Regions from separate parts of the Nostoc piscinale CENA21 genome, predicted to be linked through region 2. Evidence: riboswitches for the same ligand, from Rfam matches in the RefSeq annotation. Region 2 holds a riboswitch; each other region holds the start of a gene.

Region 1 (10,547 bases), 2.0 Mb from region 2:
GCGATAATCGTCCTGATGTGGTGATACAACCCCAAGATATTGCTAAACCCAAAGGTTGGGGTTATGGCGGTGGTTTTTCTGTGGGTGCAGCAAATACCCGCGTCCGCACAGATTTTCAGGCGTTGGCTTACTACAACGGTTCGGTTGTAGCTGATGCGAGTGGTAAGGCGCAGATAACCTTTAAATTACCTGATGATTTTACGACATGGCGGGTGATGGCTGTTGCTACTGATGGAAACTTGCGCTTTGGTAATGCTGACGCGACATTTATCACTACCAAACCACTGCTAACTAATGCCATCTTGCCACAGTTTGTCCGTCCAGGCGATCGCATCTTCGCGGGTTTATCCGTCACCAACACCACCGGGAATAACGGAAACCTTTCAATTAATGGTGAACTTAGCGGTACAGTCAAGTTTGCAGAAAATAACCCCACCGCGACTTCCTTACAAACCAACGCTGAACCAGCCACCAAAGCTTATCGCTTCCCGATGATTGCAGGTGGCGTTGGCGAAAGTAAAGTTAGGTTCACCACTCAACTAAATAATACAGCCGATGCTTTTGAACTGCCTTTAGAAGTCAAGCCACTAGAAATTACCGAACAAGTTGTGGAAACTGGCGTAACAGAAAAACAAGTTAAAATTCCCCTGAATGTTGATAAAAATATCTACCCGGAAGCAGGCGGTTTAGATATTCAATTGGCGAGTACGTTAATACCTGAAATTAAAGCACCCGCTAAACAAGTGTTAGAAGATGATGATTTACCCTTTGCAGAACCAGCCGCCAGTCAATTAATTATTGCTGCTAACCTGCAAACTTTAGGTAAACAATACAGTCAAACATTTACTGAATTTAATCCTAGCCAAAAAGCAAACCAAGCCATTACGCAACTGCAAAAATTACAAATAGCCGATGGTGGTTTTGCTGCTTATCCAGGACAAGAAAAATCAGATCCTTGGGTTTCTGCATACTCGGCGGAATCTTTAGTAAAAGCTAATCAAGCATTTCCTGGTTTTATTGATTCTGCAACACTCACGCGCTTGAAAAATTATCTGCAAAAGGTAGTAGCTAACCCAGGACAATATGATTTTTGTAAACAACAAATCTGTAAACATCAACTGCAATTAAATGCCTTAATTGCATTAGCAGAATTAGGAGATAAAAGCAATAGTTTCTTAGGTGATATTTACCAACAACGCAATAACTTTGATATCGTCACCCAAATCAAACTAGCGCGGTATTTATCGCAATTCCCAGAATGGCAAGATGAATCACAACAAATGTTGAACCAGTTACAACAAAATATCTATGAAACTGGACGCAACGCTGTAATTAGTTTACCCAAGAGTTGGGGATGGATGAATTCATCTACTACAGCCCAAGCCCAAGCTTTAAGATTATTTATTGCCAAACAAAGTAAACCAGAAGTAATCGATAAATTATTCCAAAGTTTATTAGGATTACGCCGCGATGGCACATGGCAAACTAACTATGATAATGCTCAAGCCTTAACAGCATTAGTAGAATATAGCCAACTCCAACCCACACCACCAAACTTTGCCACCACAGTTCAATTAGCTCGTCAAAAGTTAGATGAAAATAGGTTTAATGGTTATCAAAATCCTAACTTGCAGCTAAATGTTGTAATGAATAAATTACCCCGTGGTCGCCATGATTTAATATTGCAAAAATCAGGTAGGGGTAAATTACATTATTTAGTTGCCTATAATTATCGCTTGCAAGGCAATCAACCAGGCAGATTTAATGGTTTACGAGTCACCAGAGAAATTAGTAAAGTTGGGGAAGAAAAAGTTCTGCAAAAAACAGGGATGTATGCCGTTGATAAACCCTTAACTGTAGATAGTGGACAAGTATTTGATATTGGTTTAGAAATAATTGCAGATCATCCTGTAGACCATATAGTAATTAAAGACCCATTACCAGCAGGATTTGAAGCCGTAGACCAAAGTTTTCAAACTGCGACAGCCGCATTGCAAGCCAAAGCCGATAGTTGGCAACTTGGTTATCGCAATATTTACCGCGATCGCATTATCGCTTACGCCGACCACCTCGAACCAGGAGTTTATAGCCTACATTACCTAGTCCGTTCTGTAACTGCCGGTACATATACATGGCCTGGCGCAGAAGCTCATTTACAATATGCACCAGAAGAATTTGGTCGTTCTGCTGAGTCTACAATTGTGCTTGAGGATAAGCGTTGATTTTTAGATGCAGAGTTCTTCTCTCTGCGTTCTCTGTGTCTCTGTGGTACCCTTCGGGAAGCCGCTTCGCGTCTACGTTAAACAAATCGCTGCACAAACGCAGCATATTCCGGCGACTTCAACCCCTCTTGTACCACCTCCAAAACTCGCGCCATTTGATTATTTAACAGCGCCTCCACTGCCAACCACAACCCCGGAAACACCTGAGAACGAATAATGCCATCTGCACCAGGAGCTAGCAATTGATACTCACCATCAACTAAGCGAAACCATTCCAATTTATTCTCGTAGGATTGCCAGATTACATACTCCAACACCCCATTCCGGCGATAAACTTGCTTTTTAATGCCAGTATCAATTGAGACGCTACTAGCAGCAATTTCCACAATCAATTCGGGAGAACCTTCAATATAACCGTCACGGCTTAATCGAGTTTGTCCACCCGCCGCAGGTTCAATAAACAGCACTGCATCTGGTTGGGGTTCATTATCTAAATCTAATCTGACTGTTGGTTCTACACTCAAATCAACGCCAGGAGTCAATGCTTGATAAACTCCTAACCAAGTTATAACTCGACTGTGGGGTTTACCATGCTGTTCATGTCTTAAGGGAGAGGCCACGTAAACAATTCCTTCAATCAGTTCTGCTTTTCTGATATGGGTTGCAGCTTCATAACGGCGTTCAAATTCAGGACGAGTTAAGCGATCGCCACTTTCCAAGGGAGGTATTGCTTGTGTTTTCACCATTTGGCAATCTGGGAATTTGCTAGATACTTCTCACTTTAGCAAACCGTAGTTATTGACAACTCTAAACTAGATCAAGATGCAAAATCATGAAATAATTTTAATATTCTTTGCCGCACTCGTTCTTTAACTCCTTCATCCTCACCCGCTAACCCATCAAATAACATTTCATATATTAACGGTACACCCAACTCTAACTCTTCTAATAAAGAACGCTGATTAAAGACATCTTGCGGTTCACCTTCTAAAATTAGGTTTCCTTTATCCATCACAAAAACCCAATCTGCCCAACGATATACCAAATCTAAATCGTGGGTTGCCATCATTAAAGTTGTGCCATTTCGATGAATTCTTTGCAGAGTTTTAATCAAATTCCGCGTATGTTTCACATCCAAATAAGCTGTCGGTTCATCTAACAATAATAGTTCAGGATTCAATACCATCACATCTGCTATGGAAACTCGCTTCTTCTGCCCTAAACTTAAATGATGTACTGGTCTTTCTGCTAAAGCTGTCAACCCAAATTCTAGTAATACCTGTTCTACTCGTGCTTGAATTTCTGCAACTGGCAAGTCTAAATTACACAAGCCATAAGATATATCTTCCTCTACAGTAGAAGCCACTAGTTGCTGTTCGGGGTCTTGAAAGATTAGCCCGACTTGTTGGCGCAATTTACCCAGATAATTGCGATGATAATTTAACGCTTCTCCGCGCCACCGCACAACGCCAGAATCAGGTTTATATAAACCATTAGCTAATAAAAATAGTGTGGTTTTACCACAACCATTCTGCCCAATTAACGCACATCTTTTACCTAATGGAACTTTTAAGTTAAGACCATTTAAAGCTGATTGTTGTGCGCCAGAATAAGTGTAATAGACTTGCTCAAATTCTAATAAATATTCCTGCATTCCGCCAAAATTCCAATCCTATTAAACCAATACAGCCGCAAACTGCTTCGATGATATATCTGTTTTGGGGATGATAGCGGCGAGGATGCCAAACTTTAAATTCACCGACAAAACCCCGCGCTTCTAAACCCAGAGAAAACTGACTATATGCTTGTAAAGTACGCTGTAAAAGTTGTCCAATTAATATGGCTAAACTTTTCATCCAACTGTGCCAAGTGCGATAGCCACCACGGGAATTCTGCGCTGTCCATATTTCATTAGTTGTATTCAGCAAAATGAAAATAAACCGATACATCAGTAATAACAAATCAGTTAACAGCACCGGAAATCGCAAGTAACGCAAAGTTTGTAATATTTCCGTAAATGGCACAGTTAACATGAGAAAATATAAGCAAGAAACTGAGGCTAAAGCTCTGGTGAAGATTGACCATGCTTGCAGGCTGCCATGATGACTAACATAAATATAGAATTGCCCAAAAGTTAGCCCATATAAAGCATCTAACTGCACTTTTGGCAAATCATGAATTGACACCCCATTCATCATCAAAGCTGGTAAACTTGTCAAACAAAAAACGATGGTAAATAATAACAAGCGAAAATAAATACCAGCCGGAATTTTGGCATAAACAATTGTCCAAACAGCCATCCAAATTGCTATTAAAATCTGCACTAGTGGATGAGTAGCTAAGGCAATTGCCAGAGTAGTCAAGGCAAAAATTAGTTTATGCTCTGGTGGTAATTTTCGCAGCCGATTAGTATAAGCTAACGTATCTAATTGCAAACTCATTCTTCATGCTTTTGTTGTTGGGAACGGCCTTTATATAAGCCAATTGCGTAACCAATTACTCCCGCACCCAAAGCCGCTTGCGACGCAAATAATAAGCTTGCTATTTCACCACTAGCTGGTTCAAAAATTGATTTAAACCAAGGTTTATATTCTGGTTGTATCTCACTTATAGCTTCTTGTGCTTTGCTATCAGCACCTCCAAATTCTGCACCACGGACAAAAATTAATGGTGCAACAGCTAAAGCTAATACAGCTAATACTAATAACCAGTTACTCAACCCTTTTTTAGACTGATTCATTTCCTTGGGGTTCCCGTTTGATTAATTTCAGTAATTCTAATTCTTGAGGATTATAAGATTGCAACCAGTTCCACACTAATACAGTTAGCAATCCTTCACTAATTGCAAGAGGAACTTGCGTTAAGGCAAAAATGCCGGCAAATTTGGTGAATGAAGCAATGAAACCACCAACAGGTGCAGGAAAAGCTAAGGCGAGTTGAATAGAAGTAATGATGTAGGTGAGTAAATCTGAGATGGCGGCGGCGAGAAATATGGCGATTTTTGCTTTACCACCTAGCTTAATTGTGAAATTATATATCCAGTAAGCGGCAAATGGCCCAGCGATCGCCATCGAAAACGCATTTGCACCCAGTGTCGTCAAACCGCCATGTGCTAATAACAAAGCTTGAAATAACAATACTAAGCTACCCAAAACCGACATAGTTAAGGGGCCAAACAACACCGCACCTAACCCTGTGCCGGTAGGATGAGAACAACTACCTGTAACCGAAGGGATTTTCAACGCTGAAAGTACAAAAGTAAACGCACCCGCCAAGCCCAGTAATAGTTTAAGCTGGGGGTTAGCTTGGGTAATGCGCGTCAAACTCCGTAACCCTAAAAGAAAAAATGGTAATGCGACAACCCACCAAAAAATTGCCCACTGCACAGGTAAAAAACCTTCCATAATGTGCATTGCGTAGGCGGGTTTGGGTAAACCAACTACTAAATAAAAACTAATTACTGCCATCAGGCATAGACTAGCTAAAGCCTGCTGTTTTCTGTTCATAATCTGTACCTCGCAGATTTATGTAAATATATTCAGTTATATCGGCGGGCATCCTGACTCACCCAATTATTGGTTCACAGTTGCGGGACAGTGCCGGATTCTCACCGAACTTTCCCCCTTACGTCTAATGGCTGCTCCCCATCAGAACCGATCTCAGTAAATATATCACTATTTTTAATGTTGGCACTTCCATCAAAGCCGCATCTATTTCAAAAATCAAATATAGTATCATCCATCAGAGTTAGGTGAGGTTGAATGCAGAAATTAACAAAACAGGTGGTACTTTGGCTAAGTGCAACTATGATGGTTTTGGGTTTGGTAAGTTGCGATAAATTCTTTGGTGCTTCTGGGGACTTGGTAGAACGAGTGAGTGATGGGGATACTTTAGCTGTCAAAGATGCAAAAGGAAATAAATTCAATGTGCGCTTTGCTTGTGTGGATGCGCCAGAAGTACCTCATTCCCAAAAAGAAAGGAACAGTAACCGCGTCACTGATCGCAATCAATTTGACTGGGGTGCCAAAGCACAAGCACGCTTACAACAATTAGTAAAACAATCAGGCGATCGCGTGATGTTGACGATTACAGATAGCGATCGCTATGGCAGAAAGGTGGCAGAAGTCCGCTTAAAAGACGGTACTTTTGTCCAAGAAATTTTATTAAAAGAAGGTTTAGCTAAAGTTTATCGCCCTTATTTAAACAAATGTCCGAGTAAAGATTTAGTTCAAAAAGCGGAAGCACAAGCACAACAGCAAAAACTAGGTGTTTGGAGTGATAGCAAATTCACCAACCCTTGGGAATATCGCAGTCTTGTAAAAGGAGGCAGGAGGCAGGAGGTAAAATTTTAATGTTGCTGTTTAAAAGATACTCATCCATCTGCGTCTTAGAATGAAAAAACTTTCACACTTCATACTTCCTCTTCCAGAATGAAAAAACTTTCACACTTCATACTTCCTCTTCCCATCCATGTTGACAAGCTATTTCTTTGGTGACAAATTCAATCAGGGTTGGGGGTGCGGCCGAGATTAAAACACTCGGATAAACTGCTGTACCCCAAATAGGATGAACCAGCACACAACATTTATTTTTTATGACTGGATAGCCGAGTAACGCTTTGACTACAGCAGTATCATTATGTGGCATTGCGCCAGGACGTGAAAGTAAAGGATAGCCAGTACGCGGATCAATTAAATCTGAGAAATAGCCGCGATCGCGCAGTTCAAAAGCTACATCACAACCAAATCCCATAAACCTTTGGCGTAACTTTTGTTTCTCCGTTTCGATTTCTTTGGTACTTTCCACTAAAGGAAATTGCGATCGCTGCAAAACAATCACAACCCAAAAAAAGGGTTCTTGTTTCCAATCTGGTAATATCCGTTCGCAATTAGTACATATATATTGGCTAGGTGCATGAATAGAAATTTGCACAGCTTGTCCCATATCGCCAGTTAAATTTATGGGACTGGTTTGTTCCGAAATGTAAACGCTTGGGTAGTTCACTAAATTGATATGGTTTTTTACAAGTTGTTAATTTATTCCTTGGGATCGATAATAACTCTTAAAACTTTATAAAAACCATCATTTTTCGCCCAGCAGTCAGATTTTATTGCAATTTATATATATAGATTATGAATTTTTAATTTAATTTTTATCTTTTATTAACCTTATTTGAAACTCAGCACTAACACCTTGGAGATTAATATTTTTAGACTGCTGATGCTCTTCAGTTTATATGTACTACTTTTCCCGCTTGTAATATTTTTGGAGAAGTTGCCCTAACCATCAAGTCAGGACAACTTCTGGTACACCCCTTGCACAATAAAAACAATATCAGTATTCACAACAATTTGTTTGCCAAATTGGCAAAAATTAAAAATTCAACGTTAGTCAAGTGTAATATCTGCTTAAGTCTGAGGTGGATAATCAAGCTGAACGATTCAGGTAAATTTACTCAATCTGTCTCTGCTTCCCGAATCAGGCGTTGTGAATTGTCATAATATAAGCAGTTACTTGATTGAGTCTCAACAGTGAAATCTCCTTCATTGCGTCAATCCTAGCTTTCAGGAATCAACTAAACTCAGTGAGGCGACTCATGAATATTGATCAGCAACTCAATGTTAATTTACGTGCAGAACTGGAAGTAGCTAAAAGACAATTGAAATCTGACCAAAAAGGTGGAATTGCAGCCTTAGATAAGATTTATCGCCAAGGTAAAGTCCCAGAAGTAACTTTGAATGGTCGCTATTGGGGTGAGTTTTTGACTGCTAATTTCAATCCGGTTTTAGATAGTTGGTTAGATATCATCACAAAAATGTGGCTACCTTGGGAGGGTAAAACATTTGATGCCAGGAATAATACTGGCGATAATATTTTTACCAATGATGGGTTATTACTAGGGCGCTTAATCTGGCCTTTATATAATGGTTATGTGGCAGATACGAGAGGAAGAACCCTGGCATTTAAATTTCAGACATCCCGTGGTCAGTGTTTATTAGAACCGGATATTGAAGTTTTACGCTTGAGCTTTGATTTACCAGAGAACCCCAAATTTCTGATTCGGGAATTGGTAGACCAATTAGTTCAAATTGATGATGATTTTTACCTAGGAAAAGCCGTACTCAAACATCCAGATGGTGGTAGATTTTGTGCTGCTTATTTTACCTTAAAATCTGGGTTAGTTTCACATTAATGATATAGAAGTAGGTAGGGCATTTTCCGATAATATATCTATCAAAATGCAAGATAGTAAATGCCCACCTGACAGATACAACAATTGTATCTGCGGTTGATTTTTTCCAATCTTCAACTCTGCTAAATATCCCATTCTTCATATTCCACAAAATAAATACATTGATCACACAATTCAGCCGGATTTACTGCACATTGAATATAAGGCGATCGCGCATTATATAAACAATCATTTTTATCAAGCAGATTTTGGGGTTTGCGACTTTGATTTTCTTCTCTAACTTGCATTGGTGGTGTAGCGATCGCTGATATAACTCCTAGTAAATACCAAACTCCACCACAAACAATCATCAACATAAAATCAGCAATACGTCGCATATTCAACCCCTAGCTAAAATCCAAACTTGTCAATGATTTTAGCGATATTAAAATATTTCTTCATCCGTCATTAGCTATTCGTCTTTAGTAAATAAAAATAAACAATAATTGTCTAAAAAGGATAAATATACAGAAAATACTAGTATCTAAAGATATATTAGTGAGTTTAAGGCGCATGAATATCTGTTGAGTATGTCACTGATATATCAAACCCTAGTAGTATAATCTACTCTGGTTTATTGTATCGCCCAAGTATAAGTTTGGTACTGCTCTCATGTTGTTAAATCCAGTTGTGACCATCGAGATATTTCAAAAACAAGCCGAGCCTCAAATATATGCAGCAGATCAGATCATCTTTACAGAAGGACAGCCTGGTGATTTTATGTTTGGGATTATCACAGGAGAAATTAACATCTTAGTTAACGGCAAAGTTGTAGAAACAATTACATCAGGTGATGTGTTTGGAACGGGAGTACTTGTAGGCATTAAAAATCGGACTTATACTGCGATCTCTAAAACTGAATGCAAACTTGTCTCTTTAGATGAAAAAAGATTTCTCTTCGCAGTTCAAGAAACACCTATGTTTGCACTGCACGTCATCAAAAACTATTCAGAGCGTTTGTCTCGATTGCAACACATGGTTTAGAGGTTATTGATAAAGTAAGAGTTTAATTTTCTACCAAACTTGGCGCAAATCTAAAACTACCCCAGATAATCAGGGTTGTTGTGATTTATTAAATGACTACCCTGAATATATCTCCTATCAATCTTTTTGCTGAGAAAATTTGTAACTACCCCATAAAGATAAAGCGATCGCCACTACTAATAAAATCGGTATACTGTACCAAGGAAACTCCGATAAAGGTGAGTAAACAGCAGCCCGTAAACCAGTGCTGGCGTAAGTTAAAGGTAATAAGTAAACTACACATTTCAACGCAATTGGTAAGGTGCTGGGGTCAAAAAAAAGTTGCGCCAAGGAAAGACATCGGCACAATGACGAAGTTGTTATATAGTCCCACAGATTCGAGCGATCGCACACTTAACCCAACAATTACCCCCAACCCAGCAAATACAGCACAATTCAAAACTAGCAACAACAAAAATAACGGATTTAGAAAATTCCAATTTCCGGTAAACAGTAGTGCTACCAAAATTACCGAACCAGATGTCATCAAACCCCGCACAATTCCCGCCAGCATTTTACCAATATGCAAAGCTAAAGGATTTATGGGAACTAGTAACATCTCTTCAAAAGTTTTGCTAAACAGCCTTTCGCCACAAAGAGAAAATGTTGTACCGCCGAAACTAATTGTCATCGATGATAAAGCTACCATCCCCGGCAGAATAAATTCTAAATAGTTATCATAATTTCCTGTAACACTTGAGCCTGGCCTAATTGAACTACCCAATCCCAAACCAAAAGCCAAAATATATATTAGCGGCGAGACTAAACCAGTTGCGGCAACTTGAGTGATTCTGGCTCGCAATTTTAACCACTCTCCCCAGAAAATTGTCAGGCTATCTGCCACTAAAAGTTGAAATTGTGTAGTTTTAACTTGTTTTCCCCAGAGAAATACTTTTTGAGATGTCACTTGTTTGCAGTCACTGATCAAAGTTTTTGTAATAATACTTTACACTCTTCAGTGATTCAATTAATACTCATCATCAAAAATGCTTATTTTACAATTTATGTATTATTCATCACTAGATAGAGTGAGGCAAATTTATTTAAACTCTAAAAAGTCATCGTACTAC
Region 2 (10,547 bases):
TGAGCATCACACCTCTACGTCATGCGGGTTTGGGATTAGATACTTATACCCAAGCCACTTCGCCCATCCGGCGCTACAGTGATTTACTCACTCATTTTCAACTCAAAGCCCATCTGCGCGGCGAAGTTCTGCCTTTTTCCGCCGAACAACTCAAAGAAGTAATGATGACTGTCTCTACCATTACCCAAGAAGTAACAATGGTAGAACGGCAAACTAATAGATATTGGGCATTAGAATATCTCCGCCGTCATCCTGAACAAGTTTGGTCAGTCACAGTCTTAATGTGGTTGCGTGAGGACAGTAACTTAGCACTGATTCTATTAGAAGATTTGGGCTTGCAGTTACCAATGGCTTTTAGACGTTCTGTAACCTTGGGTGAACAGTTATTAGTGAAAGTGAGTATTGCCGACCCACAAAAAGACATGATTCAATTCCAAGAAATCATGTATCAAGAAGCTCAGTCCGCGGCTAATTAATTTTTATTGTAATTCAGCACCAAATCATAGTTTTTGAATCCTCTCTCAAAAACTAAAATAGTTGTGTTTGACCGAAATGACTAAAATGATGGAATAGAGTTTGAATAAAATTAACCGCAGATAAACGCAGATGGACGCGGATAAAATTGCGATTATTTGCACAGATATAGCTGTGTCGGTCTAGTGGAATCTCTCGACTTACAATATTTTTAGTGTAACTTTTATAAGCTAATTACTTTACTTATTGTCACAAATATTACTGCTATTGATGTATCAAATTTACGGATGCTAAATATTACTACTTAAAAATCTTTTATCATGAAGCGATCGCAAGCGCATTTTTACTTAGTCCCCATACTCACAACATTAACAATTACAGCACTTTGCGAGACTAACTGGTACAGTAGCAGCAGTGAGAAAAATAGTTTTGAAGTTGCTGACTGGAGCATAAAAGTACTCCAAGAGCTAAGAGTTGTTCGACGGCAAATTTATTATGTGGAGAAAACTTTCTGATAAATGCCTTGAGTTGCCACCATAAATGTTCGATGGGATTAAATTCTGGGGAATAAGGTGATAAGTAAACGACTCTGGCACCGACGGACTCTATCATCTCCTTGATACCTTTGATCTTGTGTGCCCTCAAATTATCCATTACTACTACTGCTCCGGGCCATAATTGAGGCAATAGTTCTTCTTGAATAAATTGTTTGAAGTCATCACCCGTCATAGATTTGTCTAATGTCTTCATTGCTAGGATGGACTTGTGGCTGATTGCCCCGACGACAGTTACCCGACTTCCACGATAAAATGGCTTGACATCATACACCCGCGTTCCTTTTTTACTTCTGCCCAGTTCCCGCATTAACCCTAGCAATATTCCCATTTCGTCCAGGAACACCAAGTCATCTACAAATACATCCCGGATAATTTCCCAATACTCTAACCGTTTATTTTGTGTTGTTTCTCTGTGACCTTGGCTGCTTTTTGAGTGTTTTTTTTTGACTGTCAATTCTTGTTTTTGGAGAAATCTGCACATTGCACTCTCACTCAATCTGACTCCTGTTTTTTCTCCCCAATATTCACAATATTCGGCTAGGGTATAATCTGGAAATTCCGCCACCATTTCCTCTATCTGGTGTTCATAACCAGACAGTTGACTTGCTTTTCCTCCCGTTGCTGGTCTTGGCTGTAACGTTCCTTGTTCCCGTTTTTGCTTTACCAATCCTTGCACTGTATTTTTACTTACCTTGAATCTTGCTGCTACTTTCCTAATTGATGTATTTCCTGCTTCGTAAACACTAATTATTTTCTCTCTTAAATCTATTGAGTATGGTTTCATCTTATTTTTTACTTTATCTTCTTAAATATTGTGCCTAACTGTTACGCAAAGTGCTGTATTATGGGATTTGTTAGATATCCGACTTCTTAAAAAAAGTCGGGTATCTCGCAGTCCAACAACAAAATATTGATGATATTGACTGGAATTTTTAGCCTTAATTGAATTGTACTACCCTATACTCTTACTTTTTAATTTATCTAATAACCAAGCTACTGCACCATCAACATCTGTAACTTGTTCGCCGGTTGGGACTGAGGAACGCTTGACCATAACAACCTGTACACCCAGTTCTCGTGCGGCAATAATTTTGGCGTAAGTTGCATCACCACCACTATTTTTACTCACAATGGTGTCAATGTTGTGCTGAACCAGAATTTTCCGTTCATTTTCTAGGATAAAAGGGCCGCGATCGCACAATATTATTCCCGGTGGTACTAAGGCATCTTTTCCAGGCGGGTCAATCATCCGCATCAGAAACCATATATCTTGAAGATGGGCAAAAGTGCTGAGTTCTTGTCTGCCAACGGTTAAGAATACTCGTTTGGCTTGGTTTGGCAAAATATCGGCGGCGGCGGCATTACTATCTACTTCAATCCAGCGATCGCTTGTTGTTTTCTCCCAAGCAGGACGAATTAACATTAATCTGGGTATCCCGACTTCATTGGCTGCCGCCGCCGCATTGTATGATATTTGACTGGCGAAGGGATGGGTAGCATCAATTAACACATCAATTTTCATTTGACGCAGATATTCTACCAGTCCATCCACACCCCCAAAACCACCAATCCGCACATTTCTAGAGGGAAGCGAGGGTTCACGGGTGCGACCGGCTAAAGATGCGATCGCTTCAATCCCATCAATAGTTGCAACTCTCGCACCGAGTTCTGTCGCTTCTGTGGTTCCACCCAAAATTAAAACACGTTTATTCTCAGCACTCAGCACTTTTAACTCAGCACTATTTTACAAGGGTGGAATTTTCGCTAATATACCCCGTTTCAAGGGTTCGGGTCGTTCTGACCAAGGCAATACTCCGTCAGTTTTAGTGTAGTACTGCTCGGCACACTCCAAAACAGCCGCCGCACTGTTATCAAAATCTAAATCACCAAACAGATAAGTTAACTTACCTTGAGCAGCAAAAGCAACAACACAAGAACGGTTACAAGCACTCATACATTCAACCGCTTGGATCGGAAATTCTTCGCGTAAATCCCAATCTTGCGCCAATTGCTGAATTTGGTGCAGGAGTTTTTGACCGCCACTTTCACCTACACGCTTACCATCTTGCCAAACACTGGCACAGGTTTGGCAAACAAATAAAGTATGAGTATGAGCAGCAATATTGTCAGAATTACTTGTAATAGCAGTATGGGCAGCAGTCATCCGTACCTCGCAGATGTGATGGACTTAATTTTATAATTCGGCGGGCATCCTGACTGGGAAAGTAGCTTGTAAACATTTGACCTTTCCTTCACAGTTGCGGGACAGCGTCGGATTTGCACCGAACTTTCCCCCTTTCCTTTGGTGGCTGATCCCCACCAAAACCGAATGTTCTAACTATCATAAACTTTTACCCGCCTAAGTTGTACAGCAGGTGATAGGTTACAGAGTTAAAAATCTGTTGCTATCTAATGTTTATAAAGAACAAAATCCCTAACTTATAAACAAAGTTAAGGATATCAGAAAACATTAATTTTCATAGAATAAAAGATACTAGTACAGGTCAGCGTAAATAAACAGACCATCTCGAATTGCAAAAAGGCTTGTGGTATGATGATTCTTTCTTTTTCCTTTTGACTTTTTCCTGGTTGTACTAACCCCTAGCCTCTCTTTCATCCAAAGCTTGTAAGATTTATTTCATTTTTCCTATGTAAATTTAATGAGCAAAAGTTTTTTGTAGAGATGCTAGTTGTACATCAACCTCACTGAGATAGCTGGGATTGTATAAAAATTGATTGGGGATTTTTTTGGCATTAACGGCAGCTTTTACCACATCTTCTGCCTTAACATTACCGTGCTGGTGTTGAAATATCAAAGTCTTGCCACTGGGAATGCCTTGTGATTCTAAATTACCTTGATAAGCAAGATAAACTAGATTCAGCGGTTGCATCACATGAGAATTAGTAACATTACTGGGCGACATATAAGAGTTAACAGATGTGGTGATTACTTGCCCATGTGTTGTAATATTAGCAACATTAGCATTATGAGAGATTTTTTCACCATTCGCTTGAGCCGACGAAATTCCAGCAGACAAAATTACAGCAGCGACAGTAAAAAAAGAAGTTGTGATAGTTGAGATTTTCATAAGCTTATACCTTGGTTCGTTTTAATAGTTGGGATAGAAGTTGACTAGTATTAATATTTTTTTATAACTTAAGACTTTTGTTGCTGAATTCACCTGAATGGTTGAATTAAGGCTTGGTTAATTGAGTGGATAGTTGTAAAGGGTAACTACAGTCACAATATTCTGATTCCAGAAAAGATGAATAAAAATTTAGCAAGTTTACAGATTTTTCTGTGATGTATTTTTAGACTGCTTGGAGAAAATTAGCGATCGCTCTATTTATCATTTTACGCGATCGCTTACACTGAAGTTAACGGGTTAAAACGCGATTTTGTAAGTTTAATTCCAAGCGATCGCCTGGTTTAGGTTCTAACACCTGGGTAGTAAGATTATTCTTCTGGAAAGAAGTCCGCAAATCTTCAGCCGTCCCCACAGCCTTTAAAAAGTTAACCATCAACCCCTCATAGGTTGCATCAGCCTTTGCTGCTGTAGGTAGGATAAATTGTGGTTGCAGCCATTTAGCTACTTCCAAAGCACTGTTTGTTCCGCGAATAATTGCGCCAACTAACGGTAATGTCAAATCAACCGTTGGTGTAATTAGCACATCTACCGGTGCAAATTGTTTTAACTGTGGCGAGTGATAGCCATGCGGCTCATAATAGAGGGTGAAATCAGTAGCTAATTCTTTTAACAAATAACTGTTTTCTATCAAAGTCGGGCCAATAGGAGAACCAGGTAAAGCCCGAATTTCTAATTGATTATTAAAAGTAAAAGTTTCACCATGCCCTAGACAAGTGACACAAGTGTAACCCAAATCTTGAACCACTTTGGTCGCATTAGGCGAAGCCACAACCGGAATTGTATGGTCAAGTTGCTTTAATGTCGGCAAATGTGCATGGTCTGGCAAACCTTGAGACAACAATATTAAATCAATCTGCTCGGAAATTAAGCGTTCTTGTTTGAGAGAAGCTTTAAACAGCCAATCTAAGCCAAAACTTAATTCACCAACTAGCCAAGGGTCAACCAATATCCGTTGACCACTAATTTCAATTAACCAGCTATTGTTGTCTAACCAAGTTAAGTACATAACCAAACCGAAGTAACACCTGCTTTTATTATGACCAGGACTTACCCACAAAGGTTGTCTGTGAAGAATGGGTGTAAGGGTTTTGAACACCTACACCCCTTCACCCTACTCTCTTTTTCAAGGCAGGATGAAGCCGTATTTTTTGAGTACCGCCTTAGCTTGACTGCTGGATAAAAATTGGCTAAATTCCTTGGCTGCACTGGCATTCTTAGTGCGTTTAACCACCGCCATTGGATAAACTATTGCGGAGTGGTATTTCTCATCAGCCGCCACCACTACTTTTACCTTGTCAGAAATTTTGGCATCGGTAGCATATACTAACCCTGCATCAGCATTGCCACTTTCTACAGCCGCTAAAACTTGACGCACGTTGTTGGCATAAACCAGTTTAGAAGTTATCTGCGACCAAATATTTAACTTCTGTAAAACTTGCTGTGCATATTGACCAGCCGGAACGCTTCTGGGTTCACCAATGGCGATGCGCTTGATTTTAGATTCTTTCAGATTGTAAAGGCTGGTAATGCCCGTAAAATTTTTGGGTACAACTAGTACAAGGCGGTTTTTTGCCAAAATCGAGCGTGTACCGGGAAGCAATAACCCTTTTTGTTCTAAAGCATCTACTTGCCTTTTTCCTGCGGAAATAAAAATATCTGCTGGTGCGCCTTGCTCAATTTGTTGTTGCAATGCGCCAGAAGCCCCAAAGTTATAATTTATATTGACATTGGGTTTACTTTGTTGATAAATCGGTTTAATTTCTTCCAGTGCATCTTTTAAACTAGCAGCAGCAGAAACAAGTAAAGTAACATTCGACTGTGCCGTAACAACAGAAGGTACAATGAATGTTGAACAAACAGCAAGTAACAAACTAGCTAGTGCTGTGCCAAGAAAGGAAACAATTTGTCTTCTTTTCATAGAAAAATGGTATAGCAACAGATTCTTCTGCAATTTAATGGCGCTTGGTAGGATCATACCGAGCGTCATTCCAGTCTTTACCAACTGAATTGGTAACATTATGCCAAGAAAAGAACAAGGATGGATCACATTTCAAACATCGGAAGAGGAACGGAAAATTCTCGAAGAGTTTTGCCAGGACTCTCAACGCACCAAAACCGAGATTCTGCGGGAACTTGTGCGTGGTTTAAATAAACACCAAGCATCACATACCTCAGTACCAACTCCACAACCAACTACACTGGTAAGTCAGGAAAATTTGGAAATGCCTACTGTAGAAATTGGTAGTTCTAAAAAGGCTTTAAAAGTTAGCTCCCGTAATATTCTCAAGGGAGTGGTGAAAAAGGTGGTCATTGGAGCGGTTAATTGTGAGGTGACACTAGAAATTGTTCACAAAGTAGAGCTAACCTCAATGATTACTAGAACATCTGCTGAAGAGTTGGGTATAGTTGCGGGAGAGGAAGCCTATGCGGTGATTAAATCTAACGATATTGTGATTGCTAGAGAATAAAAATGATGAGATTCATTTGATATGTGAACAAGGGGAGGGAGACAAGGAGGACTAGAGAGACAAGGGAGATGTTTATTAAACGTTGAGGATTTGTAAAATATATAGTACAACCCCAAAATATCTTTCCTAATCCCGACTCCTTTTCTGTACAGGAATTTGGATGATAAATTTGGTTCTTTGTCCTGTTTTCATCCTTAAATCAAGCAAATTCTGTGCGTAATAACCTGGAAGAAACTCATTTAAACCGCGCCCGTGCTAGTCTCCGACAAGCGTTATCTTGGTATGGATATCTTCGCAAGTCAGGGCAGTTATTATCTAACCCAGAATTGGCAGGTTTGGTCAAGCCAGAATTAGACGCTTTAAATGCCACACTCAGTAAACTAGACGCGAATTTAATTAAAATTGCTGTGTTTGGTTTGGTAAGTCGGGGAAAATCCGCAGTCTTGAATGCTTTACTAGGAGAGAAGATTCTGCAAACTGGGCCTTTAAACGGGGTGACTCAATGGCCGCGTTCTGTGAGATGGCAACCACCAGGCGGTAAAATTATTGTTGAGTTAATTGATACGCCAGGGTTAGATGAAATTGCGGGGGAAGCACGGGCGCAAATGGCGCGGGAAGTAGCGCGTCAGGCAGATTTAATTTTATTTGTTGTCTCTGGTGATATTACACGGACGGAATATCAAGCGTTACTAGATTTACGTCAGGCGCAAAAACCGTTGATTTTGGTCTTTAACAAAATTGACCTTTACCCGGATACAGACAGAGCCGCTATTTATCGCAATTTACAACAACTGGGCGCAGGAAATCCCCAAGCACAGCCTTTGTTACCTGATGAAATTGTGATGGTGGCGGCGGAACCTGCGCCAATGGAAGTGCGGGTAGAATGGCCAGATGGGCGTGTGAGTTATGAATGGGAAACTCTACCACCACAAATTACCGAACTCCAGCAAACATTACTCAAAATTCTCAATCGTGAAGGTAGGTCACTTCTGGCGTTAAATGCACTCGTTCAAGCCAGGGAAGCGGAAGCGACTATTGCTCAAAAAACGCTAGATTTACGCGAACAAGAAGCAGAAGAAATTATCTGGCAATTTACTAAATATAAAGCGTTAGCTGTAGCTTTAAATCCGATCGCAGTTTTAGATATTCTCGGTGGAGCTGTTGCTGATTTAGCTTTGATTCGGGCTTTGGCAAGGTTGTATGGTTTACCGATGACTAGTTATGAGGCGGGGAAAATTCTCAAAACCATTTTAATGAGTTCTGGCGGTTTATTGTTAGGAGAATTAGGCAGTAGTTTTATATTAGGATTAGGTAAAAGTACTGCGGCGATCGCTAGTGGTGATAATCCAGTCAATATTACTAGTTTTGCTGGTAGTGCGATCGCTCAAGCTGGAATTGCTGGTTATGGTGCTTACGCTGTTGGTAAAGCAGCCCAAGTTTATCTCGAAAAAGGCTGCACTTGGGGACAATTAGGCGCAAGTACTGTGATTCAAGAAATTCTTTCGCAAGTTGACCAAAATACAATTCTGTATCGCTTGCAACAAGAATTAGGTTTAAAGTATTGAGAATTTCTAAGAATTATTGATCTAATTGTTGCTGTTCATCAGCCTTTATCAACTTGTATCAAATTCTGCTGATAATTACCCTAGATTGCTAATTTACAATGCACCATAAAAGGGTGAAGAGACTCATTACCTTTTTGCATCAAAAATGACAAGAGGGAAAACCCAATCAATTTAGTTTATTAAAAGAGGGTGTTCACCACAGCAATCTTTTTTGAGCTTATCTAAACTGAAAGTATTGGCTCCTGTATTTCTCAGCAGCGCACGCTCTATCTCAGTAAACAAAGGTAGATTTATCATGACAGCAACCTACGACAGATTCGAGACTGTACAGCAATCTCAGCAAAATGGCTCTAAAACCATCGAGCAAGCAATTTTAGAAGCGATCGCCGAAGCTCGTACAACTTGTGAAACCAACGGCGATGGCTCTCCTAACTGTGCTGTAGCTTGGGATATCGTTGAAGAATTACAAGCTGAAAAAGCCCATCAGCAACAAGCAAAACACCGTAAAACTTCTCTAGAAAGCTTCTGTGACACCCACCCAGACGCTTTAGAATGTCTCATGTACGATGTTTAATTCTCTCGTAAATCAGTTATTGCTGATTTCGTCAATTGCTTAATTAGCTCTAAATTTGGCGGTGGTGTTTCACTTTCCATGCCTAACCATAAAAGATATTCCACATTCCCAGCCGGGCCTGTAATGGGCGACCAAGTTAAGCCTTTGTATTTCCAGCCTAATTGATCTGCGGCTTGTAATACCTGAAAAATCGCATCAGCTTGGTCGTCAGAATCGCGTACTACACCTTTTTTGCCAACACGGGATTTTCCCACCTCAAATTGTGGCTTGACTAATAAAACCGCTTCACGGGGAGCTTGAGTTAATTGCCACAGTGCAGGCAAAATTTTGGTTAAGGAAATAAACGATACATCTACCACCGCCAAATCTGGAATGCGATCGCCTCCAGCGTACAATTGTTGGGGCTGTAATTGGCGTAGATTTGTCCGTTCTCGCAAAATCACCCGCGAATCATTTCGCAAGCGCCAATCAACTTGGCCATAACCAACATCAATACCATAAACTAAACAGGCTCCAGCTTGTAGCAGACAGTCAGTAAAGCCGCCTGTAGAAATTCCCCCATCTAGACAAACTCTTCCCGCGATAGGAATTGCAAATAATTCCAAGGCTTTTGCTAGTTTATCGCCGCCACGAGACACAAAGCGCGATCGCTCCTTCACTTTGATTTGCGCCGCTATATCTACTTCTGTCCCTGGTTTATCAATTATCTGCTGATTAACAGTCACTTCCCCCGCTTGAATGAGTCTTTGTGCTAAAGCACGAGAAGCACATAAATTTAACTCTACTAATAATGTATCCAGCCTTTGTTTAGCCAACGCACTCTACTTTTAAGGATTAGTATTTCACAAAACACTATATCACTCTCCACAAGAAGGATGTTATTTATTTACTGGTAGATATTGTGATGAATATCCAGATAGAAATAGCAGAAAATTATGTGTGGCATAGTGGCATTGTTTTCAGCCAAAACGCCCATTTCGGAATCATCTTTGCAATTGGGGATGGATTGCTTAAAACATCGAGGGCCAGACGGGCAGAAATTTTGGATTTCGCCCAATAAACGAGTTGCTTTAGGACATAGAAGACTGAGTATTATCGACCTCATCGGTGGCGAACAGCCAATGAGTAATCAAGATGGTAGTCTGCATTTAATTGCTAATAACGAATTTTACGATTTTGAACGGATACAACGTGATTTAAAACATCGCGGTTATCAGCTAAAAACGAATTGTGATAGTGAAATTGCATTGCATTTATATGATGAATATGGTACACAATGCCTGCATCATTTACGTGGTGAATTTGCCTTTGTGATCTGGGATGAACGCAACGAAGTATTATTTGCAGCCCGCGATCGCTTTGGTATTAAGCCATTGTATTACGCTATTCATAACGATACTCTCTATGTAGCTTCAGAAGTCAAAGCTTTGTTTGCAGCTGGTGTACCTGCTCGTTGGGATTATGAAAGTTTTTGGCAAGATACATGGGGTGTTTTATCTTCTGGTCGGACTTTATATGCTAATGTCCATCAAGTACCACCCGGACATTTTTTTATTAGCATCAAATACAGGTATTCGTCTACATCGTTATTGGGACTTTGATTATCCCCAAAGTGATAATTCTTTATCTCATAATCCAGAGGATTACATTCAACAATTGCGCCAAACATTAGATGAATCAATTCAATTGCGTCTCAGGGCTGATGTCCCAGTTGGCTGTTATCTAAGCGGTGGTCTTGATTCATCTACAGTGTTAGGAAT
Region 3 (10,547 bases), 880 kb from region 2:
CGGGCTGAAGTTTACACTCAAAACCAAGCTTTTATGAGCATTAATCGTATTGAGTAGATTACCATTGCGATCCCAAAGTTCGACTGTGCCATCACGCTTGGCTGAAGCCAGCATATCTCCCTTGGGGCTAAAACTGACACTCCTGACGGGTTGGGTATGCCCTTCTAGAGTTTTGATCAGTTTACCGTCTGCTTGCCAGAGCTTGATTGTGTTATCGTAGCTGGCGGTGGCAATTATTTGGCCATCTGGGCTATAACTCACACTTTGAACATTACTTTGATGTCCTTGCAGACGGTTGCGTTCTCTTGTCCAGTAGATTGCTTCCCCTAACTGGGCTTTGATTTCTGTTTGCAATTGTGGATTAGTGTTGCTTAAAATCAGCGATTGATAGCGTTTGGCAGCATCTAAACCGCTTAATAGAGCATCAAACTTAGCTTTATTAGCAGTCAAACGGGCTTCGGCAGTTTGATTGATAGCAGAAATTTGTCCTGTTTCGGCTCTATAGTACTGAATCCCGGCAAAAATTGCGAATAATGACACTACCGTAGAAAAAGCTGAGAGTGCAATCATGCTGCGGCGACGTTGACGATCGCGTCTTTTGACACTAGCATCAATAAACTCGGCAGTTTTCTTACTAAATTTACCCAATGCTGGGTTCAAAGCTGGGTTTTGTCGCAGTTCTACAACCTTTGCTAACTTTGATCCACTCCACAGTTCATCGTCATTTTTCAAAGTCTGCCAGCGTGCAACATCATCATTAAGTCGGTTAAAAAGTGCGATCGCCTGACGATTTTCTTCAATCCAGGTGTTGAGTGTTGTCCAGGATGTTAACAAGATTTCATGGGCAATTTCTACTGTAGATACTGGCGCTGGTGGTAGGCGATCGTGTAACGTCTCTTGAGGTGCATTGCTTACCAATAGATTTTCATCGATCAACTTTCTCAATACACTTTGCTCTAGTTCCTCGCTAAACTCAAAACGATTAGCCCGTCTGCGAACTGGCTTCCAATCGCTACTTGATTCCGAATCTCCACCAATATCTACCAATTTGAGGAAAATTTTCTGAGTTGCTAATTGTTCTGGTTGAGAAAACGCACCATAGATTTTATCTATATGTTCTTGCAGCGCCCCTCTCACACCGCCTAACATCCGGTAAGTATTCAAATTTAAAGTCCGGTCATTAATACTGCCGGTTTTAACTTCCGTCTCCCACAAGAGATTGAGTGTGTACTGTAATAAAGGTAGATATCCAGCTTGTCCTTGAACATCTTTAATGATTTCCTCTACCAAGCCCGTTTCCAACACTACCCCATGATGAGCCGCAGGTTGTTCAATTGCCAAACGCAACTCATCTTGTTGCATCTCTGCAATTATAGGACGATGGTTATCTGTAGCTTTGACTAAGGCAGGATAAGGGCTGAATCTGTCTAGAAAATCAGCCCGCATAGTTGCCATAATTTTGACGTTAGAAACGTTAATTTTACTTAACTGCAATAAGCTAGAGATAAACTTATTCCGCTTTTCTGGCTGAGTTGTCGTAAATAATTCTTCAAACTGGTCAATTAAAATAAACCAGTAATCATCAGGCTGCTTGAGCCTATTGACTACTTCCGTTAAGGTGTCAGTTTGAGCCTCTCGCGCAATTTGGGCTACTGATTGTTTATATTTACTCAGCAAACTTGCATAGAAAGCTTCAAAAGGATCAATATCTGGCGTAAAAGTCAGATTGACCAATTTTGTTCCCCATTTTTGTGATAGCCAGGGAATTAAACCAGCACGCACTACTGATGATTTGCCACTCCCAGACGCGCCTAAAAGCAAAATTAAATTGGTTTGTTCTAGTTTATTGACTATACCTGTGAGAAACTGGTCACGACCAAAAAAAAATGTCTTTATCTTCAGGCTCAAATTTCTTTAAGCCTTTGTAGGGTGAAGTCGCTCTAAATTCACGGGTTTTAATTTCAGCAACAGAAACTTGCAAAATCTGAGTTTGATTAAAAGTGACAACATTACTGTCACCGATTGAAATATTACTAATATTTTGCTTCGTTTCATACTGATTATTAGTAGGTTCACGGTTCATAGACCTACCCACACCTTAGCAACTAAAGGAGCTAGTTTCATCACAGGATCAGCTAGTTCAGCAACCCCTACTAAACCTTTTTTCAAGGCTTCCATACCTTGTTCTACTAAGTTTTTATCTGGCTTTGGTTTCTTCAATTCTCCTTCAATTGTTTGTAGTGGCACTTCTAAAGTTTTCTTTTCAATCGAGTTTAAAGCATTATTTGTATTAATATCCTGTTTTAATTTTTCTAGTAATTTCAGTGCTTCTTGTACCTCAGCATTATGAATTTTCAACTCATTCTGACTTTGATTGATATTACTTCCCCGGTCTGCTTGTAGTTGATTAAAGGCAATACCAGAGTTACCATTCCCAATATTAATCCCCTCAAGATTCTGAGAATGAGACTCTGCTGGTTTAGCAGCAGTCAACATATTTCCTAACACGCTAGGTAGAGACTGTTGCAATTCCAATTTTTCTTCAACTGTCAGATTTTTGATAATTTCTAAAACTTCATTAACGCTATATTTTGGCATAAGGTGTGCATCCCATCTCTGTTGCAATGTCACTAAATTCACATACAAATTGTATAATTTCGGATTCTTTTCACCAAAATCTTGTTGTACAGTGAAAAATTAAATTTAGTGGAAATATATTAGTGTCATCCACATTCGCCTTACCCGCATTTGCAACAATTTGTGTTCTTCAAGCCTAGAATTTTCTTGTGCTGCTTCTCGACTGAAGGCTAGAAAGTTCAGGCTTTACACCTATTGATGAAAGTAATTTGGTATGGCGACAAATAACAAGTCACTGCACATCAGATTAGGCATGAATTTAAATCGCTAATTCATACCTCTTAAGTTATTTAGTTACCTGCAAAAATAGTATTTAAATACTGTTTTTTGTCGTTTTTTATATATGCAAGAACGTCTATAGTTCATCGAACAGCACTTAGAGATATAGTATCAGACTCTACAAATAAAAACTATAGAAATTTGATTTTATTTATGAATAAAACTGCAAGATAATACAAGACAATCACAATACCGTTGGCAAAATAAGAAGGTGAAGCACTAGGGAGTTTCATAGTAGACAGGAATTACCGAGAGGCAAGGTAAAATCGTAGACGCGCTCTTTTTCCCATATTCAGACTCCTGGATTGTTACACAAAATCAAGTATTAAGACATAAGTTGGCAATAGTTAAAATTCGCAACATTAAATTATAAAATACAACAAAGAATGAATTTTTGTTTAGAGAAAATAGTGCATACACAAATCATTCTAGACTTTGAAAGTAATGAAATAATCAAAACTATACTTTGAGATTGAGCTTCTAGTCAGATGACAGTAAAACTTTGCTGTTATCAATTTTATGGTGTGATTTTGGGCTGAAATCAACCAAATCATAGCATTTAATCAGATTTTTCAAGTGTTAGCTAACTCTGGTAGTGAGTGAAATTATTTCACGTTTGCAGTGTTCAAAAATATGGGTAAAAGTAAGCGTATAGGCATTCTTACCAGTGGCGGAGATTGCTCTGGTTTGAATGCAGTCATCAGAGCGGTTGTTCATTGTGCTAGTGGTAAAGGTTGGGAAGTCTTAGGCATTCGACAAGCAACTCTAGGATTAATGGCACAGCCACCACAAGTTACTAAATTAGAAATTGAGCAAGTTGATCCGTTATTAACTTCTGGTGGCACAATGTTAGGCACTACTAATAAAGGTGATCCTTTTGCTTTTCCTATGCCTGATGGTAGTTTTTGCGATCGCTCATCAGAAATCATTGCAGGCTATCATCAATTAGGTTTAGATGCGTTGATTGGCATTGGTGGGGATGGTAGTTTAGCGATTCTGCGTCGCCTCGCACAACAAGGCGGGATCAACTTAGTCGGTATCCCAAAAACCATTGATAATGATATCGGTATTACTGAACACGCCATTGGCTTTGATACAGCCGTTAATATTGCGACTGAAGCATTAGATAAATTACATTTCACCGCCGCTTCCCATAGTCGAGTCATGATTTTAGAAGTCATGGGTCGTGATGCGGGACACATCGCCTTAGCTGCGGGAATTGCTGGGGGTGCAGATGTGATTTTAATTCCTGAAATCCTCTACAGTATGGATGATATCTGCTATCACATTAAAAACCGTCAAGAAGATGGCAAAAACTATTGTTTAGTGATTGTTTCTGAAGCGGTGCGGACTCAAGAAGGGGAAACTCGCACCTTAACTAATCGCTTGGGTCAATCACGATATGGGGGAATTGGGGAATATCTAGCCGACCAAATTAGCGATCGCATCGGCGCAGAAACACGAGTCACCGTCTTAGGACACATCCAACGCGGTGGTACAGCTTCACCTTTAGATCGATTAGTCGCCTCTGCTTTTGGGGTAGCCGCAGTCAATTTGATTGAGGAAGGTAAATATGATCACATGGTTGCTTGGCAAAATCGCCAAGTGATCACCGTACCCATCGAAGAAGCGATCGCACAGTACAAAGCCGTCAATCCCGAAGATACTTTGGTTCAAACTGCTCGCGGTTTAGGTATTTATTTAGGAGAATAGCCAAATTCTCTCAGGGTGTGTTAGGTGCAGGTTGTGAGTAATTCATCACAAATATATCCGAGTTCCTAACGCACCAATACTGAAGCGATCGCATTACTAAAACCTAATATTCAGGACTTACGCACAGGCTAAGGAAAAACTAACCACAGAAGCGCAGAGTTCACAGAGAAATAAGAGTTTGAGAGGTGCTTTGCGTAAGTCCTAATCTTATAAACGCCAAAGTTCTTTCAACTTGTCAATTAAAACTTTTTGCCTTTTTTCAATAATTTCAGATGTCCATTCTTTTTCCATCAACACTTGTGTAGTGAGTGCAAAATTACAAATACCTTTCTTAGTCGTAAAATATTTCTGCTTTTTAGTCTCGAAATCAAAGTTTTGAGCCATGCTATTTTTACCAGAAGATAATAAAACTAAATTACCTAACCGATGTACATATTTTTCCTTATCTTCCTGAGTAGGAAACAAGGTTAACCACTCACTATCAGCAGATGGATTTTGTGGTAGTACGTGTTCAACTGTAATATTAGAAAAAGTATAAGCAGGCTTTCCTTCGGCAAGGGCAGAATCTAAGCGCAGCAAAACATAACTTCTGATTTTCTTGATTAAATAAAGGTCGCCATTTAGAATTTTGAGGATATTTTCTTTTTCTTTATAAGTCAATTGTAATGGTGAGTCTGGTGTATCCAAATCTTCTCGATTATCAATAGCATGTAGTAACTTGCTATAACGTTCAATACGTTCATTGATATTAGCACGCTGAATCATTAAACAAGAAGCCAGCCTATCTAAATCTGAAAAGAATCGGAATAACAATTCAGGATTATGATAATTTTGCGATAAATAAAAAATAGCTGGTGGTATCCAATCGGAATTGTCAATTAATTGCAACCATTGGAATAATATATTAATTTCATCTGTCCATAAACTTCCTTCGTAAACTTGATGCTGGATATCATAAAAAGCATCAGCTAAAGGCAGTAAAATCTTATCAATAAACTGCTGAGGGTATTCTGTAGGTGATGGATGAACATCTCTCTTAAACTCTTTGAGTATGCTTTCACGTAGTTTTAATTTACTATGAATCATTCTAATGTGAGAAAAGAGACTTTTGAATGTATCACGCCCCAATCTTTCCTCTACATTTTCCCATTTCTCACTATATTTATCCTGATATTCTGAGGGGATTTTTCCAATAATCTCTGCTTTTAAAATATCAGCATGTGATAAATCAAGACCTCGATTATTCAACACTGAAAATATTCGATAACCAGATTCAATATCTGGGGTTGACACTAATACTATAAAGCAACGTTTAATAAGAAACTGAATAAAGCGAAGAAGTTGAAATTCTGGGATAATTTTCAGCTTATCTAGAAAAAGCAAGACATTTTGCTTTAGATTTTTACAACTATCCGATAGTTTGCTATCAATCAAAACATTCAATTTTTCAAGACCACTTTCAGATTGAATATATTCTTTAAAGAATGGTGTATCTTTTTCACGTAAAGTCAACCTATAAATATTATTTTCTGGTTCAAAAGGATCTTCTTGGTATAGATATTTAGTTAATATATGTTTATATTCTTTACTAACCGATGCTCTTAAAGCAGCTAATAGTAAAGTAATTGTAGTCAAACGCTGTTGACCATCAATGACTTTAGCATCTGTTGTATCTCCTTTAATAAGTACAATACTACCTAAAAAGTATGGATTAATATCATCAATCTTCTCGTCACCATCTCCCAAAGCACTGATTAAATCTTCAAAAAGTTCTCCTGCTTGTTCCGTTGTCCAAGCATAGGGACGCTGATATAGAGGAATCGTAAAAATAAAATCATCACTAAATACTTTGTGAATAGGAAGTTGATTAGCTTGAATGGTAAATGTACTCATTCGTATCTCCTTTAGCGGCGTAGTAGATTACACTTTCACTAAAGTTAGTTTTCCCAACTTGAAGAGCAATATTTGATAGCAGTACAGTTTATGCAATCATATTTGATGTACGCAAATTGTATGACTCAGATACCCCAAGTCCTCAAAAAGCCAAGTATCTGTTAATTCACCAATCATTGATGAAAAAAAATGTGAAGCCTAGAGCATAGCGAAGACGGTCTCATGGTAAATTACTAAGACTTGGAGTTGGGAAACTCCGGTGAAATTCCGGGACTGTGCCGCAGCTGTGAAGGGAAATCCCAAGTCAGAATGCCAACTCCGGGTGTGTCTATAAGACATCATGATGATCTACTCTCTGCGTTGCACAGAGAAGGAGTTGAGAAGTTGGTTTCGGGATTTACAGCCTGTCCGGGGTTATTCTACGCTACATCTGCCCAAGATGGAATTTTATCTCGCCTGAGAATACCTGGTGGGATACTTAATAGTAAACAATGTCAGGCGATCGCAGCGATCGCAGATATGTACGGTGGTGGTTATGTGGATGTCACGAATCGCGCTAACCTGCAAATCAGAGAAATTAGCAAAGGTATCAGCAGCGAAGTTTTACAACAGCTACAGGATTTGGGTATAGGCTCTCACAATTCCGCTATAGACCACATCCGTAATATTATGACCAGTCCGACAGCAGGTATCGATCCTGAAGAATTAATCGACACTCGTCCTTTCGTTCAAAGCTGGGATGCTTATTTAGCAGAACATTCGGAACTATCAGCACTCTCGGCTAAGTTTAGTGTTTGCTTTGATGGCGGCGGTAAAGTTTCGGTAAGCGATCGCCTCAATGATATCCTGTTGAGGGCTGAGTTAAGCGACACTCAAGTTTACTTCCGCTTATATCTAAGTTTCATCAAAAGCAAACCACCCATTGATACAGGAATTATCTTGTTACCAGAACAATGTTTGTCTGTTTTGGCAGCTTTAGCAGATATTTATTTACAACATACTGATGTTCAACTTAAGCGCAAGCCACGCTTACAAGAAGTTATCAACAGTTTGGGATATGAAAATTATCTTCAGCAAGTTGAACAGCGTTTAACTTTTACTTTGCAGCGTTCTCAACCTTCCCCAGCAACAAAAGAAGTAGGTTTCTGGCATATTGGTACTCATCCCCAACGCCAGGAAAATTTATTTTATATTGGTGTAGTCTTACCGCTTGGTCGGTTAGAAAGTCAGCAGTTGCGGCGTTTGGGTGATTTAGCCGCCAAATATGGTAATGGAACCACCAGACTCACACCTTGGCAAAATTTACTCATCACTGATATTCCCCAAGGGTGCGTTATTGATGTTGAAAATGAAATAGCAGACTTAGGCTTAGATTTCACCGTCACTAATATTAAAAGTTCATTAGTTGCTTGTTCTGGTAAACGCGGTTGTGCGGCTTCAGCTACCGATACTAAAGGTCATGCTTTAGCATTAGCCGATTATTTCAAAAATCGTGTTCAGCTAAATCGCCCGATTAACATTCACCTGAGCGGCTGTGCAAAATCTTGCGCCCAACATCATCAAGGTGACATCACTTTACTGGGTGTGAGCGATCGCAACATAGAAACCTATCACATTTACGTCGGCGATCATGATAGTCACGAAAAATTCGGTCGCCAAATCTATCAAAACGTAAGTTTTACAGAATTACCTGCACGGATAGAACAAATGCTCACAGTGTATAAAAATCATCGCCTGCACCATGACGAATCTTTTACCGAATTTGTCAATCGATACGAGACTACCCAACTAAAACAGTTATTTAAGATTCCCAACATCTGTGTTCATCTGCGTTCATCTGTGGTTGTTAATTGAAAATGTCCGACTATATCCGCAACGCTAACGAAATCTACCGTAATTCTTTTTCCATCATTCGCTCAGAAGCTAACTTAGATGCACTGCCGCTAGATGTAGCAAAAGTTGCTGTACGTCTAATTCATGCCTGTGGAATGACGGATATTGTGACTGAATTGGGATATTCACCCACAGCAGTACAATCAGCACGCGCCGCACTCAAAGCCGGCGCACCAATTTTATGTGATTGTCGGATGGTGGCGGAGGGAGTTACTAGGCGGCGACTACCAGCCAATAACGAAGTTATCTGCACCTTGAATTATCCCGAAGTCCCAAAACTCGCCCAAAAACTTGGTAATACAAGGTCAGCCGCAGCTTTAGAATTATGGCAATCGCATCTAGAAAACTCAGTCGTAGCCATTGGTAATGCACCCACCGCCCTATTTAGGTTACTCGAAATGCTAGACGAAGGAGCGCCGAAACCGGCGGTGATTTTGGGTTTCCCTGTGGGATTTGTGGGTGCAGCAGAATCAAAAGCCGCCTTAGCAGCAGATAGCCGGAATGTACCATTTATGACATTATATGGTCGGCGGGGTGGTAGTGCGATCGCCGCCGCCGCAGTTAACGCCTTGGCAACGGAGGAAGAATAATCATGACAACCAAAGGCCGTCTGTATGGAGTTGGTGTAGGCCCTGGCGACCCCGAACTGTTAACTATTAAAGCACTGCGGCTGTTGCAGGCTGCACCTGTAATTGCCTATCAATCAGCCACCGATAAAGAGAGTATAGCGCGGGCGATCGTTTCCCAATATTTAACAGGCAACCAAATCGAAGTCGCCTTTCACCTCCCCCGCGCCTTAGAACCAGAAAAAGCCAAAGCCATTTACGACCAAGAAGTTGAGCCAATTGCCCAACACCTCGCGGCTGGACGTGATGTCGTTGTACTGTGTGAAGGCGATCCGTTTTTCTACGGCTCATTCATGTATGTATACACACGCCTATCTCAGCACTACCACACAGAAGTTGTTCCTGGTGTTTCCTCTCTCATGGCTTGTCCTGTAGCTTTAGGTGTACCCTTCACCTACTACAACGATATTCTCACCGTTTTACCAGCCCCACTCCCAGCCGAAGAACTCATTACCCAACTGCTAACCACCGATGCCGCCGCAATCATGAAACTAGGCCGTCACTTTACCAAAGTACGAAACATCTTGCATCAATTAGGACTAGCATCACGAGCATTATATATTGAGCGTGCAACTATGACACAGCAGAAAATTGTCCCCTTAGATGAAGTTAATCCGGCGGAAGTACCTTATTTCGCCATGATTGTTATCCCCAGCAAAAATCGCCTATAGAACTAGTACAACAAGGCAAAAGTCAAAAGTCAAAAAAAGTTCTTCTGTGAAGGAAGGGAACAGGGAACAGAAGAAATAAAAATCGCCTTAACTGAACTGTATTGATTTATAAACACCTCTCCCTTGTCTTCCTTGTCTCCCTTATCTTTCTTGTTCACATATCAACTAGGACTGCTATATGAGTCCTAATATAAATTCAAAAAAATTTAAGGGGTGATTTGGTAATCACCCCCATATTCCCCTCATATTAGAATTTACTTTCAGCACCCTTGTTGAGAATCTATTTTTACTTTGAAATATTAACTAAACTGTCCACTTGAGCATTAGCTAAAGTTGGGGCAGTAAAAATTTGAGAGTAAAGGCTTGCTGGTTGTTGACGAGCTACAACTGGTAGAACTTGGCGAGCGTGAGTAGCAATTTCTACGGTTTTCACGTCATAAGTCTGCGTTGCTAGTTTGGGATACAAACCGATACCGATGATGGGAAGTAGCAGAGAAGCAGTGATAAACAACTCACGAGGTTTAACATCAGGAACTACAGCATCTAGATGTAACTCTTCGCTTTGTTTGCCGTAGAATACTTGGCGCAGCATAGACAGCAAGTAGATTGGTGTCAAAATCACACCGACTGCGGAAAGTAGTACAACTACAATCTTGAAGCTGGAACTGTAAACATCACTGGTAGCGATACCGAGGAAAACCATCAATTCGCCTACGAAACCACTCATCCCAGGTAAAGCCAGAGAAGCCATTGCACCAGCAGTATACAAAGCGAAGGTTCTTGGCATTACCTTACCAATGCCACCCATTTTATCCATCATTAAGGTGTGGGTGCG

Evidence for each region. A riboswitch is a leader RNA that binds a small molecule or an ion and turns the genes downstream of it on or off. The one in region 2 is predicted to bind cobalamin.
Region 1: it holds a riboswitch for cobalamin, as region 2 does, so the genes downstream of both, ACX27_RS15630 (energy-coupling factor ABC transporter permease) here and ACX27_RS24095 (DUF1636 domain-containing protein) in region 2, are expected to answer to the same signal.
Region 3: it holds a riboswitch for cobalamin, as region 2 does, so the genes downstream of both, cobG (precorrin-3B synthase) here and ACX27_RS24095 (DUF1636 domain-containing protein) in region 2, are expected to answer to the same signal.

Annotation. Positions count from the first base shown of each region.
Region 1 covers NZ_CP012036.1:3,632,494-3,643,040, reverse strand. The annotation lists partial or broken gene ACX27_RS15655 (alpha-2-macroglobulin family protein) at 1-2,222, shown strand, start outside; gene ACX27_RS15650 (Uma2 family endonuclease) at 2,300-2,968, opposite strand; gene ACX27_RS15645 (energy-coupling factor ABC transporter ATP-binding protein) at 3,040-3,876, opposite strand; gene cbiQ (cobalt ECF transporter T component CbiQ) at 3,851-4,663, opposite strand; gene ACX27_RS15635 (energy-coupling factor ABC transporter substrate-binding protein) at 4,660-4,962, opposite strand; gene ACX27_RS15630 (energy-coupling factor ABC transporter permease) at 4,949-5,728, opposite strand; cobalamin riboswitch at 5,755-5,895, opposite strand; gene ACX27_RS15625 (thermonuclease family protein) at 5,984-6,574, shown strand; gene ACX27_RS15620 (methylmalonic aciduria and homocystinuria type D protein) at 6,672-7,226, opposite strand; gene ACX27_RS15615 (hypothetical protein) at 7,819-8,415, shown strand; gene ACX27_RS15610 (DUF6464 family protein) at 8,538-8,792, opposite strand; gene ACX27_RS15605 (Crp/Fnr family transcriptional regulator) at 9,070-9,438, shown strand; partial or broken gene ACX27_RS15600 (ABC transporter permease) at 9,556-10,384, opposite strand.
Region 2 covers NZ_CP012036.1:5,641,974-5,652,520, reverse strand. The annotation lists gene ACX27_RS24115 (ribonuclease catalytic domain-containing protein) at 1-476, shown strand, start outside; gene ACX27_RS31200 (IS630 family transposase) at 868-1,815, opposite strand; gene ACX27_RS24100 (cobalt-precorrin-6A reductase) at 1,984-2,757, opposite strand; gene ACX27_RS24095 (DUF1636 domain-containing protein) at 2,776-3,195, opposite strand; cobalamin riboswitch at 3,218-3,376, opposite strand; gene ACX27_RS24090 (hypothetical protein) at 3,689-4,120, opposite strand; gene ACX27_RS24085 (MBL fold metallo-hydrolase) at 4,410-5,186, opposite strand; gene modA (molybdate ABC transporter substrate-binding protein) at 5,304-6,098, opposite strand; gene ACX27_RS24075 (TOBE domain-containing protein) at 6,199-6,648, shown strand; gene ACX27_RS24070 (GTP-binding protein) at 6,861-8,213, shown strand; gene ACX27_RS24065 (Calvin cycle protein CP12) at 8,509-8,787, shown strand; gene ACX27_RS24060 (TlyA family RNA methyltransferase) at 8,784-9,602, opposite strand; gene ACX27_RS33040 (class II glutamine amidotransferase domain-containing protein) at 9,735-10,388, shown strand; gene ACX27_RS33035 (asparagine synthase-related protein) at 10,309-10,547, shown strand, end outside.
Region 3 covers NZ_CP012036.1:4,761,203-4,771,749, forward strand. The annotation lists gene ACX27_RS20455 (WD40 repeat domain-containing protein) at 1-1,908, opposite strand, end outside; gene ACX27_RS20460 (hypothetical protein) at 1,871-2,083, opposite strand; gene ACX27_RS20465 (hypothetical protein) at 2,080-2,598, opposite strand; gene ACX27_RS20470 (ATP-dependent 6-phosphofructokinase) at 3,550-4,629, shown strand; gene ACX27_RS20475 (DUF262 domain-containing protein) at 4,837-6,522, opposite strand; cobalamin riboswitch at 6,729-6,857, shown strand; gene cobG (precorrin-3B synthase) at 6,883-8,376, shown strand; gene ACX27_RS20485 (precorrin-8X methylmutase) at 8,379-9,005, shown strand; gene ACX27_RS20490 (precorrin-2 C(20)-methyltransferase) at 9,008-9,712, shown strand; gene ACX27_RS20495 (NAD(P)H-quinone oxidoreductase subunit 4) at 9,999-10,547, opposite strand, start outside.